2 regions of the Bittarella massiliensis (ex Durand et al. 2017) genome follow, and region 2 is predicted to be linked to the other one. Evidence: riboswitches for the same ligand, from Rfam matches in the RefSeq annotation. Region 2 holds a riboswitch; the other holds the start of a gene.
The links. A riboswitch is a leader RNA that binds a small molecule or an ion and turns the genes downstream of it on or off. The one in region 2 is predicted to bind lysine.
Positions count from the first base shown of each region.

Region 1 (3,402 bases), on a different contig from region 2:
CGGGGTAGAGGGTGCCGCCGGTCCGCTCGAGGTAGGCGTTCTCCTCGTCGCAGCAGCGGGCCACGATCTCGTGGGCCCGCGCCACCGGCACGCCGGTGAAGAGGGCCTCGCCGATCTTGGGCAGGGTCTTGCCCATGACCCCCTTCATCTGGGCCTCGGTGATGGGGCCCACCTCGGGGAAGTGCCGCAGGGTCAGGTTCCAGGACTCCACCACCCGGGCCGCCGCGTCCCAGAGGGTGCCGTCCAAGTCAAAGAGGATGCCGTCTTTCTGCACTGTCTCTCCCCCCTATCTGCCCAAATCGAAGCGCAGCTGCGGATTGTAGAGGTAGTCGTCGTTGTCGTAGGTCAGCTCCAGGTTCTGCGAGCCCTTGGGCACCTCGTAGCAGAGGGTGGTCTCGATGGTCCGCCCGGCGGCTAAAGTCTGGGTGGTAAAGAGCTCCTGGCGGTTGCCCTGGCTGTCGGTGATGTAGGCGTCGTCGTCCTCGGAGAACTCGAAGAGGTCGTCGCCCCCCTGCAGGATGAAGTCGGGCCGCCAGAGCAGCCGGTCCTCTCCCGAGTGGTTGGTGATCTTTATTTGCACCACCAGGTACTCGTCGTCCTCGTCGGGGGCCAGGCCGTACTCGCTGCCGTCGCGCACCCCGGTGACGGTGAACTCCATCTCCTCCCAGCTGGCGGTCTGCCCCACCGCGTAGTGGGTGGCGTCGGGGGTCCGGCGGTTTTGGTGGTCGCCGCTGTTCCAGCCGCTGGGGGCCTGCTGGTCAAAGTAGCTCCCGCCGTCGCCCTCGTCGCCGTAGTCGTAGGTATCGCCGTCGTCCCAGCCCCCCTGGTAGTGGTGGTAGCCGTTCCCATAGCCGCCGTCACCGTAGTTGCGGGCGGTGCGAAAGACCGCCGCGATCACCGCCCCATAGCACAAAAACACCACCAGCACCGCCGCCACCGCCACCGAGGCCACGGCGATGATGGTGTTGCGCAGGTTTTTGTACTTTCGCTCCCGCACCGCTGCCACCGGGCAGCCGCAGCAGGGGCAGACCGGGCTGCCGGCGGGGATCCGGTTGCGGCACTGGGGGCAGCTGGTGGTGCCGTAGGACTGGGTCGGGGGGGTGTAGTAGCCGTTCATAGAGAACTCCTCCTCATCGTCGGGGCGGGCAGGGATGCCGCCCTTCTCTCTCTTCTGTTTTAGTGTATCGGCCGGGGCCCGGTTTGTCAACGAAAAAGGTCTCATTTTCCCCGCTCCCCCCGGGTGTCGAATTGTGAAAAAAGTCATAACAAATTGTAAAGAGACGGTGGACAAGTCCGGCCCGGTGTGGTATCCTGAGGACAAAGTTGATAGAGGCGCGGTGCGGATGAGTAGCCGGCGGGAGGGGACACCCTGGGAACCCGGCAAAAGGCCAAACCGCCGAAACGGCTGGGCGGGTGCGCCCCGCCGTTGGGCAGGGGGAGAAGATCTCCCTGACTCCTGTTTTTTAACAGAGGCGCTATCGGTGATAACTTTGCTCGTTTGAAAGTTGCACTGATGGGGTGCAACTTTTTCTTTTTGCCCGCCCCGGCGGGCGGGACGACACCGAAAGGAGTTACACAGATGAACCAAACACCAAACACCAACAAGGCCCAGGCGCTGGCCTCTGAAAAGACCGAGCTCAAGCGGGAGGTCGGCCTCTTCGGCGGCGTGTCGGTGCTAGGGGGAATCATGATCGGCTCGGGCATCTTCTACCTGGGCAGCATCGTGCTCCAGCGCAGCGGCATGAGCATGGGGCTGGCCCTGCTGGTCTGGGCCCTGGGCGGGCTGGTGGTCCTCTTCTCCGGCATCTGCTATGCCGAGCTGGGGGCCATGATGCCCAAGGCCGGCGGCGGCTACGTCTACCTGCGGGAGGCCTACGGCGAGCGGGTGGCCTTTATGAGCGGGTTCTCCAACTTTATCCTCGGCTCCTCGGGCTCCATCGCCGCCCTGGCCGTGGCCTTTCCCGAGGCCATCGCCAGCCTGGTCCCCCTCTCCCCCCTGGCCTGCAAGGCCATCGCCATCGGGATGATCGTGCTCCTCAGCGCCATCAACCTCTTCGGCATCAAGCTGGGCAGCCGGATCCAAAACTTCTTCATGGTCCTCAAGCTGCTGCCCATCGTCCTCATCATCGTCTGCGGCATCTTCATGGGCCAGCAGACCCCCAACCTCTCGCTGGTGCCCGACCCGGCCATCGCCGGGACCCCCTCCCTCTTTAAAATCTGCGGGATGGTGGCCTTCGGGGTGGTGGCCACCCTCTGGGCCTACGAGGGCTGGACCAACCTGAACACCATCAGCGAGGAGATCAAAAACCCCAAGCGCAACCTGCCCCTGGCCATCATCCTCTCCATCGTCGGGGTGATGCTCATCTATGTCCTCTTCAACTTCGCCATCTACCGCACCCTGCCCTATGAGACCATCACCGCCATGCTCGCCAGCGGCGACCTCTTCCTGGGCACCGCGGCGGCCAACACCCTCTTCGGCAGCGCCGGCAAGATCATCGTCGGCTCCACCATGATCGTGGCCATCTTCAGCGCCCTCAACGGCTGCGTCATGGTCTTCCCCCGCACCTACTACGCCATGGCCCGCGACGGCGCCTTCTTCAAGAGCGCGGCCAAGCTGCACCCCAAATACAAGACCCCGGTCTTCGCCATCGTCCTCTCCGGGGTGGTCTCCATCGTCCTGGTGTGCATGCAAAACCTCAGCCAGCTCACCAGCCTGGTGGCCTTCTGCGGGATGTTCTTCAACACCATGACCTTCTACGCGGTCATCCGGCTGCGCAAAAAATACCCCGATCTGGAGCGCCCCTACAAGGTGTGGGGCTACCCGGTGATGGTGGTGCTGGTCATTCTCATCACCATCGGCCTGCTCATCAACACCCTGGTGGAATCCCCGGTCACCTCCATCATCGGCCTGTCTGTGCCCGCCGTGGGGCTGCTGCTCTACGAGCTGGTGTTTAAAAAGAGCCGCGAGGCCGTGCTGGCCGCCCAGCGGGCGGAAGCCGAGGCCCAAGCCACCGACAACAAGGAGGAAGCGTAACATGGACAGCTGCGTCATCGTCAACGGAAAAGTTTATCTGGAGCGGGAGAGATTCGCCCAGGCCGTCTGCATCGAAGACGGGATCATCAAGGCCGTGGGCACCAACGAGGAGTGCCGGGCCGCCGCCCCCGCCGGCGCCCGGGAGTACGACGCCCAGGGCCGCACCGTGGTGCCCGGCTTCAACGACAGCCACATGCACCTCTACTTCGTGGGGGAGAACCTGGAGTCCATCGACGTGCACGGCTGCACCTCCATGGCCGAGGTCAAGAAGATCGCCCGCGACTTCATCGCCCGCACCCAGCCGCCCAAGGGGACCTTCCTCCACGGCTCGGGCTGGAACCAGGACTACTTCACCGACGAGGCCCGGA
Region 1 is NZ_WWVY01000002.1:562,575-565,976, forward strand. It holds gene GT748_RS03695 (HAD family hydrolase) at 1-274, opposite strand, end outside; gene GT748_RS03700 (DUF4352 domain-containing protein) at 287-1,222, opposite strand; lysine riboswitch at 1,320-1,486, shown strand; gene GT748_RS03705 (APC family permease) at 1,580-3,034, shown strand; gene GT748_RS03710 (amidohydrolase) at 3,036-3,402, shown strand, end outside.
Region 1: it holds a riboswitch for lysine, as region 2 does, so the genes downstream of both, GT748_RS03705 (APC family permease) here and asd (aspartate-semialdehyde dehydrogenase) in region 2, are expected to answer to the same signal.

Region 2 (3,402 bases):
GCCGTTTGCCTCCTTCACCGCCACAATGTTGGGGTGTTTTCCCAGCTCCCGGTAGGTGTCGATTTGGATGCCCACCCCGGTGCGGGAGGGGACGTTGTAGAGGATCACCGGCAGGTCGGTGGCGTCGGCAATGGCGGTAAAGTGCTTCACCAGTCCCCGCTGTGAGGTCTTGTTGTAGTAGGGGGTGACGTGCAGCAGGGCGTCGGCCCCCGCCTCTTTGCTGAGTTTGGACAGCTCCACCGCCACAGCGGTGTCGTTGCTGCCCGCACCGGCCACCACCGGCACCCGGCCGGCCACCTTTTTTACGGTGTAGCGCACCACGTCCATGTGCTCCTCGTGGCTCATGGCGGCGGATTCGCCGGTGGTCCCGCAGGTGACGATGCAGTCGGTGCCGCTCTCGATCTGCCAGTCAATGAGCTCCCCCAGTTTGGGGTAGTTGACCTGGCCGTCCTCTAAAAATGGGGTCACAATGGCCACACCGGCGCCGGTAAATACAGTTTTCTTCATCGGTGACACTCCTCCCAGTCAAAAAGCGCAAAGGCCGCGCCTCTGCGGCTTTGCCAATCAGTCCAAATAGCCCTTGGCGGCCAACAGCTCCGCCATCAGCACCGCGCCGCCAGCGGCCCCACGCAGGGTGTTGTGGGAGAGGCAGACAAATTTGTAGTCGTACTGGGTGTCCTCCCGCAGGCGGCCGATGGAGACCGCCATCCCGTTTTCCAGGTTGCGGTCCAACTTGGCCTGGGGGCGGTCGCTCTCTTCAAAATAGTGGAGGAACTGCTTGGGGGCGGAGGGGAGGTCCAGCTCCTGCGGCTCCCCGGCAAAGGCCGCCCAGCGCGCCTTGATCTCCTCGACGGTGGGCTTTTTGGCAAAGGAGACAAAGACCGCGGCGGTGTGTCCATCGGACACCGGCACCCGCAGGCACTGGGTGGTGATGGAGGGCCCCTCGGCGTTGACGATCTCGCCGCCCTCGATCTTGCCCCAAATCTTCAGGGGCTCCTGCTCGCTCTTCTCCTCCTCGCCACCGATAAAGGGGATCACGTTGTCCACAATGTCGGGGAAGGTCTCAAAGGTCTTGCCCGCGCCGGAGATGGCCTGATAGGTGCAGGCCAGCACCTTGGTGACCCCAAAGTCCATCAGGGGGTGGATGGCGGGCACATAGCTCTGCAGCGAGCAGTTGGACTTGACCGCCACAAAGCCCCGCTTGGTGCCCAGGCGGGCCCGCTGCGCCTCGATGACAGCGGCGTGCTCGGGATTGATTTCCGGCACGATCATCGGCACGTCGGCCACCCCGCGGTGGGCCGAGTTGTTGGAGATGACCGGGCACTCCCGCTTGGCATAGGCTTCTTCCAGGGCCTTGATCTCATCTTTTTTCATGTTGACGGCGCAGAAGACAAAGTCCACCTGGTGGGTGATCTCGTCGATGTCCTTTTCGGCGTCGAGCACCCGCATCGACTTGACCGACTCGGGCATGGGGGCGCTCATGGCCCAGCGGCTGCCCACCGCCTCTTCATAGGTCTTTCCCGCCGAGCGGGCAGAGGCCGCCAGCACCTTTAGGTGAAACCAGGGGTGCCCCTCCAACAGGGTGATAAAGCGCTGGCCGACCATCCCTGTCGCGCCGACAACGCCCACTTGAAATTCTCTCATCACAATTTCCTCCTTCTCCTTGTGCCTTCTCGATCCCTTCCTACAGAAAAAGAAAAAACCGGTTGAAAACCGGCATAGCATGCAATATAATAGAAAGGTATGGAGCTTCTGCGGCCGCGTCTTTGCAGGCACACAGAGCCAGATCCGATAGCTCTCCACCATGTCACATGATGACAGTCGCAGCCTTGTTCAGGCCTGCGCCCAGGGGCCCCTATGCCAAAGGCGTCCCCTTCGGCGGCGTTGCCTTTCCCACCGGCGTTTGCGGCTTGGCGCCTAGCCGGCGGTACTGATCAAAACCGCACCTCTATCTTTATCTATATTCAGTTGCCCCTATCATAACACCCGCACCCGTATCTGTCAATTTGAAAAGCAAAGGACTGGACTTGCCATGCTGCGAAAAAGCGATTTTTATTATGACCTGCCCGAAGAGCGCATTGCCCAAACCCCCATCTATCCCCGGGACCACTCCCGGCTCATGCAGCTTGACCGCCGCACCGGCGCGATCACCCACCGCCACTTTTACGACATCGTCGAGCTGCTCGAGCCCGGCGACGTACTGGTGGTCAACGACTCCCGGGTCCTGCCCGCCCGTCTCTACGGCCAGAAGTCCGACACCGGGGCCAAGGGCGAGGTGCTGCTGCTCAAACAGTTGGGCCCCGTCACCCGCTGGGAGTGCCTGGTCAAACCCGGCCGCAAGCTGAAGACCGGCGTCCGCCTCACCTTTGGCGAAGGGCTGCTCACCGGCGAGATCACCGAGGTGCGGGACGACGGCAACCGGGTCATCTCCTTTGACTGCAAGGGCGAGGACTTCTACAACCTCCTCGACCAAATCGGCCAGATGCCGCTGCCCCACTACATCCACGAGGAGCTTGAGGACAGCGAGCGCTACCAGACCGTCTACGCCAGGGAGCGGGGCTCTGCCGCCGCCCCCACCGCCGGCCTCCACTTCACCGACGAGCTGCTGCAGACCCTCCGTGACAAGGGGGTCATCATCGCCTCGGTCACCCTCCATGTGGGGCTGGGCACCTTTCGCCCGGTGAAGGAGGAGAATGTGCTCGAGCACAAGATGCACACCGAGCACTACGTCATCCCCCAGGAGACCGTCGACATCATCGAGCGCTGCAAGGCGGAAGGGCACCGGGTCATTTCGGTGGGGACCACCAGCACCCGCACCCTCGAGTCCTGCTACCAGAAAAACGGCAGACTGATGGCCTTTTCCGACGACACCGACATCTTCATCTACCCCGGCTATCAGTTCGGGGTCATCGACGGGCTCATCACCAACTTCCACCTGCCCGAAAGCACCCTCATCATGCTGGTGAGCGCCCTCGCCGGGCGGGAGAATGTACTGCACGCCTACCAGGTGGCAGTGGAGGAAAAATACCGCTTTTACAGTTTTGGCGACGCCATGTTCATCCTCTGACCCTCTCGCATCAACGCAAAAGAATGCGGTCCCCCGCCTGTGGGGGACCGCACTCTTTCTGTTGGAGAAAGGCATCAGCAGCGGTGCTCGGCCAGCACCTCTCCCTCGGTGGAAATCACCGTCACCCAGCAGGGGATCTCCTTGCCGCAGCCCTTCAGCGCCCGTCTGACCGCCTGCTCTATCCCGCCGCAGCAGGGGACCTCCATCCGCACCACCTGAAGGCTGTGGATGTTGTTTCGGGCCAAAATCTCGGTGAGCTTTTCCGCGTAGTCCCCCTCGTCCAGTTTGGGGCAACCGATGAGGGTGATCTTTCCCCGGATAAAGCGCCGGTGGAA
Region 2 is NZ_WWVY01000005.1:11,975-15,376, reverse strand. It holds gene dapA (4-hydroxy-tetrahydrodipicolinate synthase) at 1-507, opposite strand, end outside; gene asd (aspartate-semialdehyde dehydrogenase) at 565-1,644, opposite strand; lysine riboswitch at 1,785-1,959, opposite strand; gene queA (tRNA preQ1(34) S-adenosylmethionine ribosyltransferase-isomerase QueA) at 2,036-3,067, shown strand; gene GT748_RS07115 (4Fe-4S dicluster domain-containing protein) at 3,142-3,402, opposite strand, start outside.